Regions from separate parts of the Vibrio phycocola genome, predicted to be linked through region 2. Evidence: predicted binding sites of a transcription regulator. Region 2 holds the regulator's gene; the other holds the start of a gene.
The links. Region 2 encodes CRP, which controls carbon source genes, mostly activating them, when cyclic AMP is high. Its sites were predicted from a motif close to TGTGANNNNNNTCACA; they were not measured.
Positions count from the first base shown of each region.

Region 1: a site for CRP is predicted at 3,398-3,413, ahead of recB (exodeoxyribonuclease V subunit beta). Genes of this name have one in related genera too.

Region 1 is NZ_JBTAMQ010000005.1:279,260-289,772, forward strand. Features, by position in the region: gene recC (exodeoxyribonuclease V subunit gamma) at 1-3,175, shown strand, start outside; gene recB (exodeoxyribonuclease V subunit beta) at 3,479-7,123, shown strand; gene recD (exodeoxyribonuclease V subunit alpha) at 7,120-9,258, shown strand; gene argA (amino-acid N-acetyltransferase) at 9,311-10,513, opposite strand, start outside.
Region 2 is NZ_JBTAMQ010000009.1:93,226-103,738, reverse strand. Features, by position in the region: gene astD (succinylglutamate-semialdehyde dehydrogenase) at 1-1,406, shown strand, start outside; gene ACXJY6_RS13415 (DUF1338 domain-containing protein) at 1,427-2,224, shown strand; gene crp (cAMP-activated global transcriptional regulator CRP) at 2,309-2,941, opposite strand; gene ACXJY6_RS13405 (phosphoribulokinase) at 3,217-4,086, opposite strand; gene ACXJY6_RS13400 (YheU family protein) at 4,166-4,381, opposite strand; gene ACXJY6_RS13395 (TIGR02444 family protein) at 4,520-4,981, opposite strand; gene ACXJY6_RS13390 (ABC transporter ATP-binding protein) at 4,981-6,900, opposite strand; gene kefG (glutathione-regulated potassium-efflux system ancillary protein KefG) at 7,030-7,596, shown strand; gene kefB (glutathione-regulated potassium-efflux system protein KefB) at 7,598-9,406, shown strand; gene ACXJY6_RS13375 (YheV family putative zinc ribbon protein) at 9,410-9,604, shown strand; gene slyD (peptidylprolyl isomerase) at 9,694-10,284, shown strand; gene ACXJY6_RS13365 (isoaspartyl peptidase/L-asparaginase family protein) at 10,378-10,513, shown strand, end outside.

The sequences.
Region 1 (10,513 bases), on a different contig from region 2:
GCGCAGTGCTTTCAATAAAGAAGCTATGACCTGGAAGTTAGTGACGATCATTCCCACCTTATTGGAGTTGGATGAATTTTCCCCGCTAAAACAGTATTTGTCCCGTGACGATTCTGCATTACGATTGTTTCAATTAGCAGGAAAAATTGCTGATATCTTCGATGGCTATTTGGTGTATCGACCTGACTGGATTGACTTATGGCAGAAAGATATCCCCGTTTTGGAGATTGAAGATGAGCATCCTTGGCAGCCGATTCTTTGGCGACATCTCTATCAGGAAACACTCGCGTTAGATCAGTCCCATTATCATCGTGGCAATTTGTATCAAGCATTTATTGACGCTATTGAAAAAGGCGAGATAGACACCAGCCGCCTGCCGAAACGATTGTTTATTTTTGGTATTACCGCATTGCCTCCACGCTACCTTGATGCGCTAAAAGCCTTGGGTAACTATATTGATATCTCATTGATGTTTGCGAATCCTTGTCAGCATTATTGGGGTGAAATCAGAGACCAAAAATACTTAGCTTCACTGCAACGCAAACAAATCATGCTTGATCGAGAACGGTTGGCGATATCTGGAGAAGTGAGTATCGTCAAACCACAAACCTTATCCGAAATTGAGCATGATTCTCTGCACGTTGAACAGCAAATGGGGAATTCACTACTGGCTTCAATGGGGAAATTGGGGCGAGATAATCTTTACTTGTTATCGCAACTTGAGCTTGAAGAGCATGAGTATTTTATCGCTCCTCAAGATACTAACCTGTTGCATCAAATTCAAAGTGATATTTTAAATCTTGATGAGCGTGCCAATGATCAAGCGTTAGAAATAAGCGAGCATAAAGCTCAGATAGAAGATACGGATTCAAGCGTATCACTGCACTCATGTCACAGCCCGATTCGAGAAGTTGAAGTGTTATACGACATGATTCTGTCGTGGTTCGATCAAGACCCAACGCTTCAAGCTCGCGATATTATTGTGATGGTCGCCGATATCAATAGCTATAGTGCGGCGATTGAAGCGGTATTTGGTAATGCGCCTTATGAACGTTATATTCCTTACTCCATCTCCGATCGCACAACGGATCACGAAAGTCCAATTTTAACCGCATTTCTCCAACTACTCGCCCTACCACAATCGCGTTGTTTGGCAAGTGAGCTACTGGCATTGCTTGAAACACCGGCAATTCTACGTCGTTTCGGCATCGCACAAGATGAGTTTGAATTAGCACGACGTTGGGTCGAAAAAACAGGCATTCGCTGGGGTTTGAATCATCAATCAGGTGAAGAGTTTGGCTTTCAAATTAGCGAGAAAAATACTTGGCAAAGTGGCATCGAAAGATTGCTTGTTGGGTATTCTATGGCAGAAAATGTTGAAATAGTGTCTCTAGGTACAGAGCAATTCGCACCCTTTAACGATGTTCAAGGAATGGGGGCAGAACTGGCGGGTAAACTCGCGCACTACATTGAAATAATTAGTCATTATCGATCGGCGCTGTCTAAGACTCATTCTATCGATGATTGGCGTACGCTACTTGCGACTATGCTTGATGATTTCTTTACGATCGATTTAGAAGATGATGTCGCGTTGAATATGGTTCGCGAAACGGTTCACCAACTAGAACAACAACTGTCTGATGCTCAATATGAAGAGTTACTTGATCCGGATGTTGTTCGCTATTACCTGCAAACAAAGTTATCGACGACGCGTGTGAGTCAGCGCTTTTTGGCTGGGCAAGTAAACTTCTGTACCTTAATGCCGATGCGTTCGATTCCTTTTAAAGTCGTTTGCTTATTGGGGATGAATGAAGGAACTTACCCAAGAGCCAATCAAGTTGATGGCTTTGACTTAATGCATGGTCGCAGTCGTATTGGGGATCGATCACGCCGAGATGATGAACGTTATCTATTTTTAGAAGCATTGTTGTCGGCTCGACAGCGTTTTTATGTCAGTTACATTGGTCAGTCGATTAAGGACAACAGCGAGCGGCTGCCTTCTATTTTTGTTTCAGAGTTGCTTGAGTATTGCCAACAAAATTACTGTGTATCTGGTGATGAACAAAATAACAGTGACGACTCAGCTCAACGTTTGGAATCTTTTTTAACCCATCACCATCCGATGGTTCCCTACAGTCCTCAAGCATTTACTGGCGTGTCGCCAAGTTACGCGCAAGAATGGTTTCCTGTGGCCAAACGAATTGAACCAGAATCTAAACAAGAAGGTTCAATGGAATTACGAGACTACTTGCTGGAACTTGAATCGCCCATAGGCATCGACTTAACGGAGCTTCAGGCCTTTTGGCGAAACCCAGCAAAGTTCTTTTTCAACCGGCGTCTAAATGTGGCCTATGAAGATTATTCCATCATTGTAGAAGATATCGAGCCGTTTAGTTTTGACTCACTAACCAGCTTTGGCTTACGTGCCGAGGTGATAGAGCATCTAGTTACTCGCCAAAATGAGGATATTGAAACACTTAAACAGGTCAAGCGAGCTCAAGGCTTACTGCCAAAGAATGCATTTGGGGAGATAGAATTTGAGTCGCATCTTGTGCAAGCAACACCAGTGGCTGAGAAAGTGACGCAGTTAACGCAAACTCCTTTAGATGATGTAGAGCTGACTCTAGAGTTTTATCCTTTCGATGATGAGCGCTCTGTTCAGGTCAATGGTTGGCTAACTCAGAGGTATGAAATGGGTATGCTGCGTTACCGAGCGGGTGCTATTCGATCAGCAGATAAGCTGCAAGGGTGGGTAGATCATTTGCTGTTGAATCTTGCTGGATATGCTCAATCAACTCACCTTATTGGTTTTGATAAGAAAAAAGGGATTGAACAGATCACCTTTACTCCCATCGATGTCGATGTGGCGCGACATTATATCGAACGACTACTAGGGTATTTCTTTAGTGGTATGAATCAGCCCCTCGCTTATTTTCCTAAAACCGCGTTGGTGGGTGTCGAAGCTCAACGAGCACAGGAAGATGACGTTAAGCTCAGTAAAAAAATGGCTGATGCGTATAACGGGAGTCAAATGATCTCAGGGGAAGGAAATAACCCCTACTATTCTCGATTGTGGCCAGAACTTACCCCAAACATTGAAGCCCGTTTGCTTGAGATCGGCAATGACGTATTAGCCCCAATTTGTGTGGCGCTAGCTGAGCAAGAGCAATCATGAATGGGGTGTGTAACCATTGGCAAAAGAAAAAGATGATTTCATCAAAAGGTGAAGAAAAATAAGAAAGGGCGGCCGCCAGTAAATCTAGTTATGTGTAGGGCGTTTGCTGTGCGGCCATGGTCAGAGGGACCGTTGTTTGTTTGCAATATCCGTTTGGATAGATAAGTTAAAGATGCTTACCAATTGCGAGCCAAGATAGTAGTGAGTTTTACGTGCTTCTACCGTGAGTAAGGTCTCACTCTTTTCGTCAATAGTTGGTTTGAGTCACACTTATAATCAAAATTTAAATCGCAGGTTGTATAAATGGGTAATCAGAGCTTCGAACATGACGTAACACTGTTGCAGCCAATGACGTTTCCACTTTTTGGCGCAAGGCTGATTGAGGCCTCTGCAGGGACAGGAAAAACCTATACAATCGCGAGCCTATATATTCGCTTGCTACTTGGACACGGTGGAGACCAATATGGCCACGGTAAGCCATTAAGTGTCGAACAAATTCTAGTGGTGACATTTACTGAAGCCGCAACCGCTGAGCTTAAAGGGCGTATTCGTCAGAGAATTCATGCTTCACGTCTTGCCTTCCTCAGAGGCTCTAGTCATGATGCCGTGATACAAGAGTTACTCGATCAAGTCGATGATCATCAAATGGCTGCCATGTTGTTGTTGAACGCTGAACGCGAAATGGATGCTGCAGCGATCTTCACCATTCATGGTTTTTGTCAGAGAATGTTGGTGCAGAATGCGTTTGAATCCGGTGCTCGATTTGAAAATGAATTTATTACCGATGAAACACGAATAAAATCTCAAGTCGTGGCTGATTATTGGCGAAGTCAGTTTTACCCTTTGCCTATGTCAGTAGCAAAGCTCATTCGCAGCTATTGGCCAACACCTAATGAACTGTATAGCAAGATTAGTGGTTATTTAGGTGGTAAAGCAATCCGGCTTTCCGTTCCAGCGTTGGATACTGACTTGGAGACGGCGCATCAACAAAACTTGAACCGTATTGAAGCTCTTAAACAACAATGGCGAGAAGAGAGTTGTGTTGCGTTGGAACAGCTTCAACAAGCACTTGATAATAAAGTTATCGACCGTCGTAGCTACACGAAGAAAAATTATCCTAACTGGTGTAATCGGGTCTCCGATTGGGCCAATAGCGCTACAGAAGATTATGCGTTTCCTGATGCATTGCAGCGTTTTAGTGAATCGATGCTGATCGAAAAAACACGCTCAGGAGAAGAAACCCCATCTCACGCTTTGTTTACCGCGATCGAGACCTTTTTAGCAGAGCCTATTTCTCTTGAGCCTTCATTACTTGCTCATGCAATTTCTACTTGTCGCGACTTACTCGAACAAGCGAAACAACAGAAGCAATGGCTTTCGTTTGATGACTTATTGTTGCAGCTATCGAATGCACTCGATGTTGATCAACAAGAACAGTTAACCAGTCGAATTCGCGAGTTATTTCCCGTCGCATTAATTGATGAATTTCAAGATACTGACCCTCTGCAATACAGCATATTTAGTCGTATATATTTGCCTGACCCGAGTTGTGGTTTGTTTATGATCGGCGACCCTAAACAAGCGATTTATGCCTTTCGTGGCGCCGATATCTTTACTTACATTCAAGCCCGTAATCAGGTAGTGAATCACTATACATTGGGTAAAAATTGGCGTTCAAGTGCAGAGGTGATTGACGGTATCAATCAGCTCTTCGCTCGTTGCAGTGCACCATTTATTTATCAGCAAGACATTCCTTTTTATTCGGTAGAGAGTGCGACTAAACCCAGTGAGCGAGAATGGCTAGTTGAGGGCGATATTCAACCTGCGGTAACGTTTTGGTGCTCGCAGCAAGATCTGTTAGTTTCTCGCTCTGATTACAACCTTAGAATGGCTGAGGCAACCGCAGCTCAGATTCAATCTCTACTCACTGCAAGCGACCAAGGTCAGGTTCAGCTAAAATGTTCCAGTGGTGAAAAAGCGATCGCCCCTAATAATATTGCGGTACTGGTGAGAACCGGGTACGAAGGTCAAATGGTTAAGCACGCTCTGACCAAACAAGGAATTGCTAGTGTATATCTTTCAAATCAAGAGAGTGTCTTTCGCGTCCCGATTGCAGTGGACGTGCTGCGTTTGCTGCAAGCGGTTCATCTTCCTGACGATGAACGTTTAGTTCGTTCGGCACTTGCGTCAGCATCCCTCGATTTACCCTTGACCTATATCGACGAACTCAACTACGACGAATCGTTGTGGGAAAGCGTCAATCTCGAATTTCGTCAATATCGAGAATTATGGGAACAACGTGGCGTATTACCGATGTTGAGGGCGATACTTAATCAGCGTCAATTGGCGCAACAATGGTTGGCCCAAGATGAGGGAGAGCGCTTATTAACAGATTACCTCCATTTGGGAGAGTTGCTGCAAAATGCCAGCGTAGAATTTGAAAGTGATGTGGCATTGATACGATGGTTTTCCCAGTCGATAGAAGATTCTCACAGTGGATTAGGCCGCGGCGACGAACAAATTTTACGTTTGGAGTCGGAAGATAAATTGGTCCAAATTGTCACGATTCATAAATCAAAAGGTCTAGAGTACGACATTGTATTTTTGCCATTTGCGATGAACTACCGAGAAGCGAGCGAAGCGAAATATCACGACAGCGATCACAATGAAACCATATTAGATTTAAATGCGACTTCAGAAAGCAGAGAGCAGGCAGAAAAAGAGCGGCTAGCAGAGGATTTGAGGTTACTTTATGTGGCTGTTACTCGAGCGGTATATGCATGTTACATTGGCGTCGAAGCCACACTGAAACCTCATGCGAGAAAGCAAGATGGGGAAAGTTCTGTTCATCGTTGTGCGCTCGGATATTTATTACAAGATGGTCAAGCAGGAAAAGCAGATGTGCTGCACCACGCTCTAAATGAGTTTGTAAATACGGTGGATCATGTCGCGCTCGTTGCACCTCCTGAGTTAACCTCTCAACGCTATGTTGCAACCAATTCAACTCCTGAAGTGTTGGATTATTCTCGACTGAATCGAGCCATCTCACGTAACTGGAGAATGACAAGTTATTCCAACTTGGTAAAACAGCATTCTCATGGTTCATCGATTTCTGCTGAGTTTGAGTTACCCGGATTGGATGTAGATTCGGCTGCTGAAAGTGATGAGTTGACTCTCGTGTCTGACGAAAAAACGATCTTTAGCTTTCCTAAAGGCGCGCGCCCGGGCACTTTTCTTCATGCTTTGTTTGAAGAGATCGAATTTACGTTACCGGCTAATTCAGATCACAATCGATCTGTTATCGAAGAGTTGATGCTTCAGGAGCAACTTGACCCCGAATGGTTTGATGTTCTTGCGGTGATGATCGATGAGGTGATGTCAACACCGCTTGATGGTAAACGGCTAAAACTGGGAGGGTTGGCACCTTCACAGCGCTTAGTTGAGATGGAATTTCTATTACCGATCGAATTGTTGGATTCCCCTCAGTTGAATCGCGTTATCTCTCGATATGACTCTCTTTCGCAACGTGCTAATGAACTTGGTTTTGTACCGGTACAAGGTATGTTGAAAGGTTTCATTGATTTGGTTTTTGAGTATCAAGGCCGTTATTACATTCTTGACTGGAAATCGAATCACTTGGGAAATCACTGTGAGGATTATGAACAAGCTCATCTTGATCATGCCATGATTGATCATCGTTATGATTTGCAGTATCAGCTTTATACACTCGCTCTGCATCGCTTTTTAGCCAGTCGTATTATTGATTACGATTATGAAACTCATTTTGGTGGCGTCTATTATCTCTTTTTACGAGGTGTGACTGGTGGATCATCAAATGGTATTTTTTCTGCGCGCCCGAAGCAAGGCTTGATTAATGAGTTAGATGCTTGGCTTGAAGGTAGAACCTTTTTAGATGAGAGCAAAGGCCAACTGGAGTTAGGGCTATGAGCGAGTTAGAAAATATGGATCTGTTAGTTGACCTAGATACATTACTTAATCATGGCATCATTCGTCAGATTGATCGGCAAAGTGCACGGTTCTTTTCAAATATCGAATCGACAGAATCAGAAGCGATTGCTTGGTTAACGGCACTATTGAGTCGAGAACTTGGGCTAGGGCATAGTTGTATTCAATTAATTGATCATAACAACAAATTCGATTTTCAGCTTCTTACCTTTGGCTTAAATCTTCACGAATTTGTCGGATTAAAAGAAAAAGTGGTTGCGATTGATTGGTTGAGTGTATTAACCCAGAGTGATGTCATTGGCAAAGAAGGGGAAGATAAACCCTTAGTGTTTGATGGTGAAAGGCTCTATTTTCATCGCTATTGGCACTATGAAACTAGCCTAATGAATCATTTACATCATTTTGGCTCACCAATCGATTTAGACGACAATAATATTCACAAGTTATCGCTTATGCTCGATCGCCTTTTTGGTCGAGAATATGGTTATCTTCATCAAGCTCTGAGTCAGTATCAGAGTAAAAACCACTACCAGGAACGTCAAAGTTTAGTATGTGACGTTTTGGATGTGGTCAATCAAAACGGAATTAATTGGGAGTTGGTCGATGCTCAGTTAATGAAGGCAAACACCAGTGATGATCTTCAATTTTTGGATAAAACTATTCCTCAAAGTAATTGTTTAAATTGGCAAAAAGTAGCAGCTGCGGTGGCACTCTCCCGTCGTTTTACTGTTATTTCTGGTGGGCCAGGAACGGGAAAAACCACCACAGTAGCCAAGCTCCTTGCAGCATTAGTGCTACAGGAAAAAACAGAGCAGCAATGTCCTAATATTTGTTTGGTAGCTCCAACGGGCAAAGCTGCCGCTCGTTTGACAGAATCGATTGGCAACGCGATTGGACGGTTGCCAATCGACAGTGAAACGAAAAGTCAGATACCAGTTAAAGCAAGCACAATTCATCGTTTACTCGGTAGTATTCCGAACTCCACTCAATTTCGTCATAATTCGAACAATAAGCTCCACCTTGATATCTTGGTGGTTGATGAAGCCTCGATGGTTGATCTCCCAATGATGACGAAACTGTTTGATGCGTTACCTTCCCATGCTCGAGTCATTTTACTGGGAGACAAAGATCAACTCGCATCGGTTGAAGCTGGAGCTGTTCTTGGGGATATTTGTTCGTTCTTAAGTGTTGGTTACAGTGCAAAACAATCCACGCTGTTATCGACACTTACGGGGTTTTCGATTGAGCCGGAAAAAGCCTTGGTCATGACGCCACAGGTGTGTGATAGCTTATGTATGTTGCGCAAGAGCTACCGTTTTGATCAGTATTCAGGTATTGGGCAGTTGGCAAAGGCTGTCAATCTAGGTGATGCAGCGTCTGCAGAGGCTGTTTTTGATCGAGAGTTTGAAGACATCACGATGAATGGTTTGACGGGAGAAGGGCTCTCTTCGCTGCTCAGTTTACTCCACCAAGAATATCGATGTTATTTAGAACTTGCTCACCAACTTCCGTTATCAAATGCAAATACAACATTAGCGGCGCAAGAACTCTTGATAAAACCAATACTTAAAGCCTTTAATCAATGCCGATTACTGTGCGCGGTGCGGGAGGGAGAGTATGGTGTAATGCGTTTTAATCAACAGATAGAGCGAGTGTTAGTTAAGCATCGTTTAATCTCTCCAAGTGATGACATTTGGTATATTGGCCGGCCGATTATGATCTTAAAAAATGATTATAACCTCGGGCTTTATAATGGCGATATTGGCGTTTGTCTACCGGATTTAACCAGTAATGAACCTCGTTTGAAAGTCTACTTTGAGCTACCTGATGGAACTGTAAAAGGAATTTTACCTAGCCGTATTCCACAGCATGAATTGGCGTATGCTATGACCATTCATAAATCCCAAGGAAGTGAATTCGCAACGACACTAATGGTACTGCCAAAAAATTTCTCGCCGGTGTTAACTCGTGAATTGGTTTATACCGGAATTACGCGGGCAAAATCAGAGCTTTACCTTTACACCGATATGGGTGTGTTTCGTAGAGCGGTTGGAATAAAAACTGAACGAGTAAGCGGTTTAACGGATCGGCTTGAGAAATGTATTTTGGCTGAATGAGTTAAGGGACCAGTAGAGATCCCTTAACTTTGCAAATACTACTTCGAAAAATTTACAACGCTAGGGTTAAAATTTTAGAGCGACGTTGATAATTATATAAGCTCTGTTTTGCCATAGGCAGTGCTTCAACGCCAACCTCTATAAAGCCTTGCTCTCGGAACCAGTGCACACTGTGGGTGGTTAACACGAAAAGGTTTTCAATACCCTGACGTCTCGCGATTTGCTTCATGTGTTTCAGTAAAATTAAGCCGCGATTCCCATCTCTGTATTCGGGGTGAATTGCCACACAGGCCATTTCAGCCATTTTTTCTTCAGGATAAGGATATAATGCCGCGCAACCAATCAACAGGCTGTCTTTTTCGATAATGGTGAAACGGTGAATCTCTTGTTCAAGCTGTTCACGCGATCGTCTTACCAGAATACCTGATTCCTCTAAAGGACGGATAAGTTCAAAAACACCACCGATATCATCAATGCTGGCTTGTTTAACTTGTTCAGAGCTTGCCACTCCAACTTGAGTTCCGATCCCATCAAAAGAGAATAGTTCTTGAATAAGAGCACCATCTTCTATGTAGCTAATCAAATGACTACGAGGTACACCGGCAAGACAGGCGGTAAGAGAGGAGCGCAGGAAGCGTATCTTTTCCATGCTGACAGGATTCTCTGTATCGGCTGCTAGTTCTTTTAGGATGCCTTCAATATCAGACGGAAAAACCTCGGGAATGGAGTTGCCATCTTCGTCAATCAGTCCTTGGTCAGAGCAAAAACCAATCAGCTTTTCCGCTTTTAGTCTTATAGCCACTTGAGTCGCTACTTCCTCAGCCAACAAGTTAAAACACTCACCTGTGACTGAACTGGCGACAGGACCAAGCAGTACGATTGAACCATGTTCAAGAGAGCGGTTGATGCCATCAATATCGATACGTCTAATTTTACCACTGTGGCAATAATCAAGACCATCCTCAACGCCTAAAGGCTGAGAGATAACATAGTTTCCACTCGCAACATTGAGTTCCGTTCCCGCCATTGGGGTATTGTTTAAACTGAGTGATAAACGAGCTGTGATCGCTAACTGAAGTTGCCCTGCTGCTTGCATAACCAGCGGTAGTGCTTTTTCGTGTGTAACTCGGATACCTTTGTGATATGGCGTTTCGATTTGATTCTCTGCAAGAATGTCATTTATTTGCGGACGAGCGCCATAAACCAGCACGAGCTTGACACCTAAGCTATGCAGAAGTGCGATATCACTAATGAT
Region 2 (10,513 bases):
AGTCACACAAACCTTATGATGGTAGGACTGTTTGGTCTGGTTACAGTGCTAGTGACCATCAAGTAGAGTGCGCATGTCGAGCCGCTCGTTTGGCTTTTTATGAATGGAAAACGAAGGACTTTAAAGAACGAGAACAAGTCGTATTGAAATTTGCTGAGCTTGTCGAATGCAACGCTGATTTACTCGCGCAAACCATTTCTGAAGAAACAGGAAAGCCTCTCTGGGAAACGAAAGGAGAAGTTGCGGCGACCAAGGGTAAGATACCAATATCAATTCAAGCTTACCATGAACGCAGTGGAGATAAATACCGAGAGAACGACGAGCAGCGTTTCGTGTTACGTCATCGGCCTTTGGGTGTCATGGCTGTTTTTGGCCCTTATAACTTTCCTTGTCATCTCCCGAATGGTCATATTGTACCCGCACTTTTAGCGGGGAACTGTGTGGTATTAAAACCTTCAGAGCAAACCCCGAAATGTGCTGAAATTATGGTGACATTATGGCAACAGGCGGGTCTTCCTGACGGTGTTCTGAATTTGGTTCAAGGTGGTAGCGATACTGGTATTGCACTAGCAAAAATGAAGCAGATAGATGGTTTGCTTTTTACTGGAAGTGCTTCAACAGGCCATACTCTTCATCGACAGTTTGCGGGACAGCCAGAAAAAATGCTTGCCCTCGAAATGGGGGGAAATAACCCTTTGGTGGTGAGTTCACATTTTGGTGATATCGATGCAGCCGTTTACACCATTATTCAATCTGCATTTATTAGTTCAGGCCAAAGGTGTACTTGTGCGCGACGTCTATATATCCCCGATTGTGAGGGAGGAGACGCGTTATTGACGCGTTTAATAGAGGTTGTTGAAGCTCTCGATATAGACCAGCCGTTTGCAGTCCCCGCTCCATTTATGGGGCCATTGATTTCTGCTCAAGCTGCAGACCATGTTATCGAGATACAAAAAAACTTAGTGAGCTTGGGCGCAAAAATACTTGTTATTGCACAGCGCAAAGAACATGCTTTTGTTACGCCAGCTATTTTAGATGTGAGCAATATCGTAGATCTGCCTGATGAAGAGTGTTTTGGCCCTTTGTTGCAAGTCATTCGGTATAGTAGCTTAGAAGCCGCGGTAGAGATGGCAAACGATACTCAATTTGGGCTTTCTGCAGGCTTAATTTCAACCCAGCATAGTGAGTGGCATTATTTTGTCGATCACATTCGTGCGGGAATTGTGAATCTAAATCGTCAATTAACTGGAGCCAGCAGTGACGCGCCATTTGGTGGGCCAGGAGCGTCTGGCAATTTAAGACCAAGTGCCTATTATGCGGCTGACTATTGTGCTTATCCTATGGCATCTATTGAAGGGGAGCAGCTAGAGCTCCCAACAGTATGTTCGCCGGGGATTCATCTCTAGTTCACTATTAAGGAAGCACTATGACACCTGAACAACTGTTTTCTTACCTATGGCAGGATTATGCTTCTCGCCTTTGTCCTTCAGCTCAGAGAATAAAGGATCTATTGCAAGAAGAGAGTGAGTTGATTAACGATCATATCGCTCTAAGGACTTTTAATATAGAGCCACTCGGACTTGAGACGTTAGCTTCTCAATTTGAAAAGCTAGGCTATAAAGTAGGGGGAGAATATCGATTTGAGGCAAAAAAATTAAGGGCTAAGCACTATGAGCATTCCAATTCTGATTTGCCAAAAGTATTTATTAGCGAACTTTTGGTTGAAGAACTGTCCACCCCAGCTCAAAAAGTCATTCATAGCTTAATCGCACAAGTCGATTCACACTACTTCTCTGGACCCGACTTTCTTTACGCCGGACGTCCATGGTCACTCTCTATTGAACAGTATCACCTTTTATCGGAAGAAAGCGAATATGCGGCTTGGGTTGCTGCGCACGGCTATGGCGCGAACCATTTTACGGTCAGTGTGAATCAATTGAATCGATTCGAGCAAGTCAAAAACGTTAATCAGTACCTAAGACAACATGACTTCGCAATCAATGAGTCTGGTGGAGAAGTGAAGGGAACACCAGAATTGATGCTGGAACAATCCTCCACCATGGCCGATATTGTGGAGGTTTCCTTGATAGAGACAGAGCTTCGCTTACCAGGAGGTTTTTATGAATTCGCTAAACGTTATCCTACCGATAGTGGTGTGTTATACAGTGGTTTTGTCGAAGCATCGGCGAATAAAATTTTTGAAAGTACCGATCGACGTCTTTAACTGGACACGTATCGTCCACCAAGCAAATAAAAAACCACTTCAAGTTGAAGTGGTTTTTCAATTTAAAGACTGAAAACTGGAAGTTTAACGCGTTCCGTAAACGACGATAGTTTTACCGTGCGCTGAAATCAGGTTTTGCTCTTCAAGCATTTTCAGGATTCGGCCAACAGTTTCACGTGAACAGCCAACAATTTGTCCAATCTCTTGACGAGTGATTTTGATTTGCATTCCGTCAGGGTGTGTCATTGCGTCAGGTTGTTTTGCTAAGTTCAATAGCGTTTGAGCAATACGACCAGTCACATCCAAGAACGCAAGATCACCTACTTTACGGCTAGTCACGTGTAAACGGCGAGCCATTTGTGAAGAGAGGCGCATCAAAATATCTGGATTGACCTGGATAAGCTGACGGAATTTTTTAAATGAGATTTCAGCGACTTCACATGGCGACTTTGCTCTAACCCAAGCGGTACGCTCTTGATCATCTTCAAATAAACCAAGTTCACCGATAAAGTCACCCTGATTTAGATAAGAGAGAATCATCTCTTTACCTTCTTCATCTTTAATCAGTACTGCGACAGAACCTTTTACGATGTAGTAAAGAGTTTCCGCCTTTTCACCTGCGTGAATCAAAGTACTTTTTGATGGGTATTTATGAATATGACAGTGTGAAAGAAACCACTCTAACGTTGGATCTGTTTGAGGTTTACCTAGAACCATAATATCTCTCTTCCTATGCAGGGTATACTTGCTGTTTCGTGTAGTAGCTATGCCCAATTGCGATAATTCTACTCTAAGAGTTGGAGAAAACGCGCAAGGTATTTTCTAATTCTGAATTAAATAATATCCTTTTTCGGGCTCAATTTCTTGATTTTAATCGTGTGACACGTGCAAATTTCTACGCAAAAGTGTGCACATGGTCACGCTATTGGAAGTAAATTAAAGGAACGCTGTTCGATTAACGGCGTATTAACCTTTTATTTATGTGATAGCCGTCAGCCAATTTTTCCCGTTTCAATCAGTTGTTGCAAAATAGGTCTAACAATGAGTTCCATTGAAAAACTCATCTTTCCTCCAGGGACAACGATGGTGTCTTGGCTAGACATAAACGATCCATCAATCATGGCGAGTAAGTAAGGGTAATCGACCTGCTTAATTCCTTGCAGACGAATAACCACAAAGCTCTCATCCAAGCTGGGAATATCTCGAGCACTCAATGGGTCGGATGTATCGACCGTTGGCACTCGCTGAAAGTTAATGTGAGTACGTGAGAATTGTGGTGTCATATAGTTGAGGTAATCATCCATAGAACGAACGATCGAATCCGTTACCGCTTCTTTTGAGTGGCCTCGATCTCGCGTGTCTCGTACAAATTTTTGAATCCATTCCAAGTTGACGATCGGAACCATCCCGATCAAAAAATCGACATGTTGCGCGACATTAACGGGGCCATCAATTATGCCCCCATGGAGACCTTCGTAAAAAAGGAGGTCGCTATCTTGAGGTAAATCTTGCCAAGGTGTAAACGTCCCTGGTGTTAGGTTATATGGGACTGCCTCGTCAAATGTATGTAGGTAACGGCGTACTTTTCCTGTTCCACTTTTACCGTATTCATCGAAAAACGACTCTAATAGAGGAAAGTCATTGGCTTCAGAACCAAAATAACTAATATGGCGACCTTGTTCACGAGCTCTCCGGATTTCAATATCCATTTCGGGGCGAGTGAAACGATGAAAACTATCACCCTCAACCCAAGCTGGATTAATGTTCATCCCATTGAAGAGTTTGCGAAATGCTTCTGAGGTTGTGGTTGTACCTGCTCCCGAAGAACCAGTAACAGCAATAATTGGATGCTTTGCGGACATGACTTTCCCTGTCTATTTTTACTTTCTTTAACGCCACTATAGCACGAAATATTCTTTCGATGATTACAGCAGAAATGGATTAGCGCAATTTAGGGTGGATCTGAATATCGATACTTTCATGAAGCTCTGAGTAAACGATTACCGCATCATTTTTACTAAGAAGTGACTTAACTTGTTCTATTTTGGTGGTTAAATCAATTTCACTATTGCCGTAATCGGTGCCTTCACGAAGGACAAATTCTTGGATCAGCGTGTTCAGGGTGTCTGGCGCTATTTCTTGCCATGGAACGATCATCGCAAATTTCCTGATTCTTAATGTTGAGTTGCGCCTATTTTATGTCTATTTACTCGAATTGCGAAATGCATTACCTGATATTGATGAAGATTTGTTGTACGGAAGAAGAATCGGCCTCAGTTTAGGTTTCGTTATTTATTAGGACGGCTCAATAAAAGAGGCGGATAAATGGGTGGCATTAAGTCGCTGACAATACGTAGATACAAGATTTGGTGTTGTGGTGGGTTTTGAATTTAAGATGTTAAATTGATCGACTAGATCAGCCTGCTGACGCTTTTCTAATTCTAATTCAAACTTCAATGTCTTTTGATATAAGTTGTCGGTCAGAGAAGGTTTTAGGGATTGTCTTAGTTGACGGTAATGATTGATTAAGCCGTCAGTGTTGTCTGTTGCCTTTATTAATGTTTCCAACTCATCATTATTAATGCTGAGTTTGTGTAGATCGAGATACTTGAGAAGAAGCAATGTATTTACATTTCCTCCAAATTGATTTTGGAGGGTTAAACACGCTTCTTTCACTCCCGTAGCAGCATAATATGACAAACTGAATTGCCAGAGTTGTTCCGTCATTAGAGTGTGAGAAGCCGGTGTTTTTCTCATTATTGGTGAAACTCTTGTTCTAATAGTTCAAGCTCTTCCTGTTGCTCCATCCAGGTTACTTCAATTTTCTCAAGTTCGGATTTTGCGCTGGCTTGAGTAGCGATTAGGTCTGTTAAGACACTCTTGTTTTCAATTTCATACAGACTACTGTCAGCCAATTTTTCATCAATTTCTGAAACACTCTCAGAAAGAGCATCCATTTTCGATTCTAATTGAGAGAGCTTTTTGCGAAGTGGAGCGGTAGTTTTTCGGAATTCAGCTTCTCGGCGTTTTTGTTCTTTTTTCGCTGCGGCACTATTCCCACCTTCTTTTTCATTACTCACTGGTTGCGCATCACGACGTTCTTGGCGCTGTTGTTCCGTTAACCATTTGTAGTAATCATTTAGATCGCCATCGAAGGGGGCGGCTTGACCTTGGTGGACTAAATAAAGGTCATCAGTGGTGGCACGAAGAAGGTAACGGTCATGACTGACGATAACCATTGCACCCTCAAAGGTTTGCAAAGCAAAGGTGAGGGCTTGACGCATATCGAGATCAAGGTGGTTAGTTGGTTCATCCAGTAACAATAGATTAGGCTTCTGCCAGACAACTAGAGCTAAAACTAATCGTGCTTTTTCTCCACCAGAAAAAGGAGCTACTTTTTCTAGCGCTTTTTCACCTTGAAAGCCAAAACTTCCAAGATAGTCTCGTATCTGTTGCTCGGTGTGATTTGGGGCGATTTGCATCATATGCTGCAGAGGCGTTTCTTCTGGATGCAGGGTCTCGAGTTGATGTTGAGCAAAGTAGCCAATTTTAACACCTTGAGAGTACGTTAAATCACCACTTGTAGGATTAAGTTCACCTGATAGTAATTTGATCAGCGTTGATTTACCTGCGCCATTTCGACCGAGAAGTCCAATTCGACTTCCAGGAACCAAATTCAGGCGTATTTTCTCTAAGATGAGCTTATCGCCGTATCCTGCACTCACTTCGTCCATCATTATTATTGGATTGGGCAGGGCGGCAGGTTCACGGAATTCGAAACTGAATGGATTATCAAATTGTGCCGGTAACACTTTTTCCATGCGCTCTAGTGCTTTGATGCGGCTTTGAGCTTGTCGAGCTTTTGAAGCTTTGTAACGGAAGCGATCGATATAGCTTTGCATATGAGCAACTTGCTTCTGTTGTTTTTGAAACATAGCTTGTTGTAGAACGAGCTTTTCAGCGCGTTGAGTCTCAAATGACGAGTAGTTGCCTGTGTACTCGTTAAGGTCTTGGTTTTCTACGTGGATGATTCGAGTAACGATAGGATCTAAAAAGTCGCGATCGTGTGAGATTAAGACTAAGGTTCCTGGGTAACTTTGTAACCAGCGTTCTAGCCACATTACAGCATCTAAGTCTAAGTGGTTCGTCGGTTCATCGAGAAGTAATAGATCGGAACGACACAATAAGGCTTGAGCAAGGTTAAGGCGCATGCGCCAACCACCAGAGAATTGAGTTAAGTTCCATCCCATTTGATCTTGGCTGAAACCCAGACCATCGAGAAGCTCAGCGGCTCGTGATTGAATCGTATAACCACCAATGGTTTCAATTTTACCATGGAGGATAGCAACTTCATGGCCATCATCATTTTGTTCTGCAGCACGTAAGTCGGATTCTAATTGACGAAATTCACGATCGCCATCAATAACATAATCAATTGCTCGACGTTCAATTGCCGGCGTTTCTTGCGCAACCCAAGCTAATTCCCAATGGGAAGTCATGCTAAAATTACCGGCATCGATAGACAGTTCATCTTTTAGCAGAGCAAACAGAGTGGACTTTCCGCAACCATTTTTTCCAACTAAACCGACTTTGTCGCTCGGGTGAATAGTCGCTGATGCTTGATCTAAAAGAGGTTTGCCGCCACGTAAAAGCTGAATATCTGAGAACGTAATCATATTGCCGTCTAAATTAAGTAATAATCTGCCCAGAATAGTAGGTGGAATGAGGATAAATGTCGATCACAAACCAATATGAGTTATGATTGATAATGTAATTTCAAAATAGAATCAGTGTGAGAAAGCAAGATGACTTCCAATACTTCGTCATTAGTTCGCCCCAAAATTTTAGTCATAGTGGCTCACCCTGAACCACAAAATTCGGTGGTCAATCACCTGCTGTTGAAATCAATAAAACATCTGGAACATGTAAAAGTTCATGACCTTTATGCAATCTATCCTGATTTTTTTATTGATGTAGCCGCAGAACAAAAATTGTTACTTGAGCATGATGTAATCGTTTTTCAGCACCCACTTTATATGTATTCGTGCCCGGCTTTGTTAAAAGAATGGATGGATAGGGTTCTCAGTAAAGACTTTGCTTTTGGTTCTAAAACGGAATTAAAAGGAAAATATTGGCGCAGTGTGATTTCTGCTGGTGGGAAACGTACCGCATTCGATGAAAAAGGGTATAACAAATATCCCTTGGAAGAAATTTTACAGCCATTTGAATTGACGGCAGCATTGTGTTGTATGAATTGGTTGGAACCTCTCGTGCTGTATTATGCAAGGAATATCTCTGATGTTTTGCGCTACGAACATGCAGAAAAGTATCGCCGGTGGTTATGCGAACCAATGAAAGTAGAGGATAAGTAGTATGGCGGCAGAAACCAGTGATCTTCTTCAAAGTGGAGCAATCTTTCTGACTGCAGCGGTTGTTGCTGTTCCACTTGCCCAACGAGCTGGACTTGGTTCGGTACTGGGTTATTTACTTGCAGGGGTAGCCATTGGGCCGTGGGGGCTGAGATTAATTAGCGACGTTGATGAGATTCTCCACTTCGGTGAGTTTGGTGTCGTGATGCTACTGTTTGTGATTGGTTTGGAACTTAATCCGAAAAAACTATGGCAGATGCGAGGTCCCATTATTGGTTTAGGAGGTGCGCAAGTCGTTGTTACCAGTGCGTTGTTAGCCTGCATTGTAAGAATGTTTGATATCCCATGGCAGACGAGTTTGGTGATTGGAATGGGGCTGGCGATGTCTTCAACAGCGATTGCACTACGGGTCATTGAAGAACAAGAACTTGAGCGTAGTGAAACTGGCCAATCGGGGTTTGCGGTCCTTCTATTTCAAGATATAGCTGTAATACCTATTCTAGCTTTATTACCTGTATTGGCAGGTAGCTCTGGTGGTACATGGGTTGATGGTATATGGATGATCTGTGGGATTGTTGGACTATTGGTTGGGGGGCACTTTTTATTGAGTCCACTCTTTAGTTATATCGTATCAAGCCGAGTTCGAGAACTGTTTACGGTGGCGGCCTTGCTCTTGGTGATTGGTATTTCAATCCTAATGCAATCATTGGGTTTATCGATGGCATTGGGAACGTTTTTGGCAGGAGTGCTATTGGCGGAGTCAGAGTTTCGTCATGAATTAGAAATCGCAATCGAACCATTTAAAGGCTTACTTTTAGGCTTGTTTTTTATTGCTGTGGGAATGGCTGTTGACCTCGGGCTGTTTTTACAACATCCGCTCGAAATTTTAACTGCCGTAGTGGTTTTAGTTTCAATAAAAGGTTTAACTCTCTATTTATTAGCACGCTTATTTGGCACTCGCTCTAAAGCACGAAGTTCGATGGCAGCAATCTTAAGTCAAGGTGGTGAATTTGCCTTCGTCATATTTACCGCAGCTCAAGCAGATGGGTTACTAGAGCAGTCTCAAGTATCGTTTCTACTCGTTGTTGTGAGCTTGTCTATGGTGACGACACCACTCATTTTAAATGTGCAAAAACGATGGTATGCCAGAAATTTAAATGGTCCTAAAAGTGATCTTGAAGTGGATGTATCGAACGAAGAGCCACGTGTCATTATTGCTGGCTTTGGACGCTTTGGCCAAATTATAGGCCGCCTCATGTTTGCCAATAAAATTAAAGTGACCGTATTAGAAAGTGATGCAAGTCAGATCAAATTACTAAGAAAGTTCGGGTATAAAGTTTTTTATGGTGATGCGAGTAATGTCGAACTGTTGCGCGCAGCGGGTGCAGCAAACGCAGAAGCGATTATTATTTGTACAGACATACCCGATGAAGTAGTAAAAATAGTTGAGCTATGTAAACAACACTATCCTCGTCTTAAGGTTCTAGCTCGTGCTCGTAGTAGAGTAGAAGCGCATCAATTGATTAATCTCGGTGTAGATGGATATACTCGAGAGACGTTTCGTGGAGCGTTGGATTTAGGGCGTGAAACCCTTGTTGCGCTCGGTATGCACCCTTATCAAGCAAAGCGTGCTGAAGGGCACTTTCGTCGATTGGATAATGCCATGTTAAAAGAGCTATTACCTCAACAAGGTGAAGAGAAGCAATTTTCGATTAGAACAAAAGAAGCAAGAAAAGAGCTAGAAGCTATTTTTGGTCGAGAAATGGAAAAAGACCATCAAGCTAGAGATGAATGGGATAAGGAGCAGGGGTAAATAATGAAAAAACGTTTTATTGCTGGAGCTCGATGCCCTAAATGTGAAGCGACCGATTCTTTACGTTGGTGGGAAGAGAATAATATTGAACACGTAGAATGTGTTGAATGTGACTATGTAGAACAGCGAACACCACAAAATATGGAGAAAACAGCTCATAGCGATCAATCAATGATTGGTATTTTTAAGCCAGAGTAATTGAGTTTCTGATTAAGATCCCCATAATATGTACGTATATAAATTTGCATCTCAACTTTGACTGATGCTTTTGATGCCTTGGAGCCGATATGAAAATTGAACAAAATGTAGTGGTTAGCTTAGCCTACCAACTAAAACTTGATGATGGCGTGGTATTAGACCAGTCAACAGCAGACGCGCCACTTGAATACTTACACGGCTTTAACAACCTAATTCCTGGTTTGGAAAAAGAATTGGTTGGTAAAGTGGTTGGTGATAAATTTACTGCCGTTATTGAACCTGAAGGTGCATATGGCGACTATAATGAAGCACTAGTTCAACGTGTTCCTGCAAATGTATTCCATGGTGTTGATACTATTGAAGTTGGTATGCGCTTCATGGCAGACACAGACCAAGGTCAGGTTCCTGTTGAGATTACCGAAGTTGATGGCGACGAAGTCGTGGTTGATGGCAATCATATGCTTGCTGGAAAAACCTTAACGTTTGATATTGAAGTTGTAGCAATGCGTGAAGGTACCGAAGAAGAAATTGCTCATGGTCATATTCACAGTCAAGATCATGGTGAAGGCTGTTGTGGCGGCGGAGACAAAGGCGACGACCACGAATGTTGTGGCGGAAAAGGTCATGATGAAGGTAAAGAACATGAATGCTGTGGTGGCGGTGGTTGTGGAAGTCACTAAGAGGACTTTGGCTGTCTCTACAAATTAATTATTTAAACACCTACCTTTTTGGTAGGTGTTTTTGATTTAACTTACTTTAAGAGTATTGATGTGATGCAAACCCCTTTTTCTATCGCAATCCATGGTGGAGCCGGCACGATTGAACCAAGTATGATGAGCAAGGAGTTACAACAAGAGATAGAACGAGCTCTCACTCTAGCTGTAACGTCTGGTCATTCTGTTCTCAACC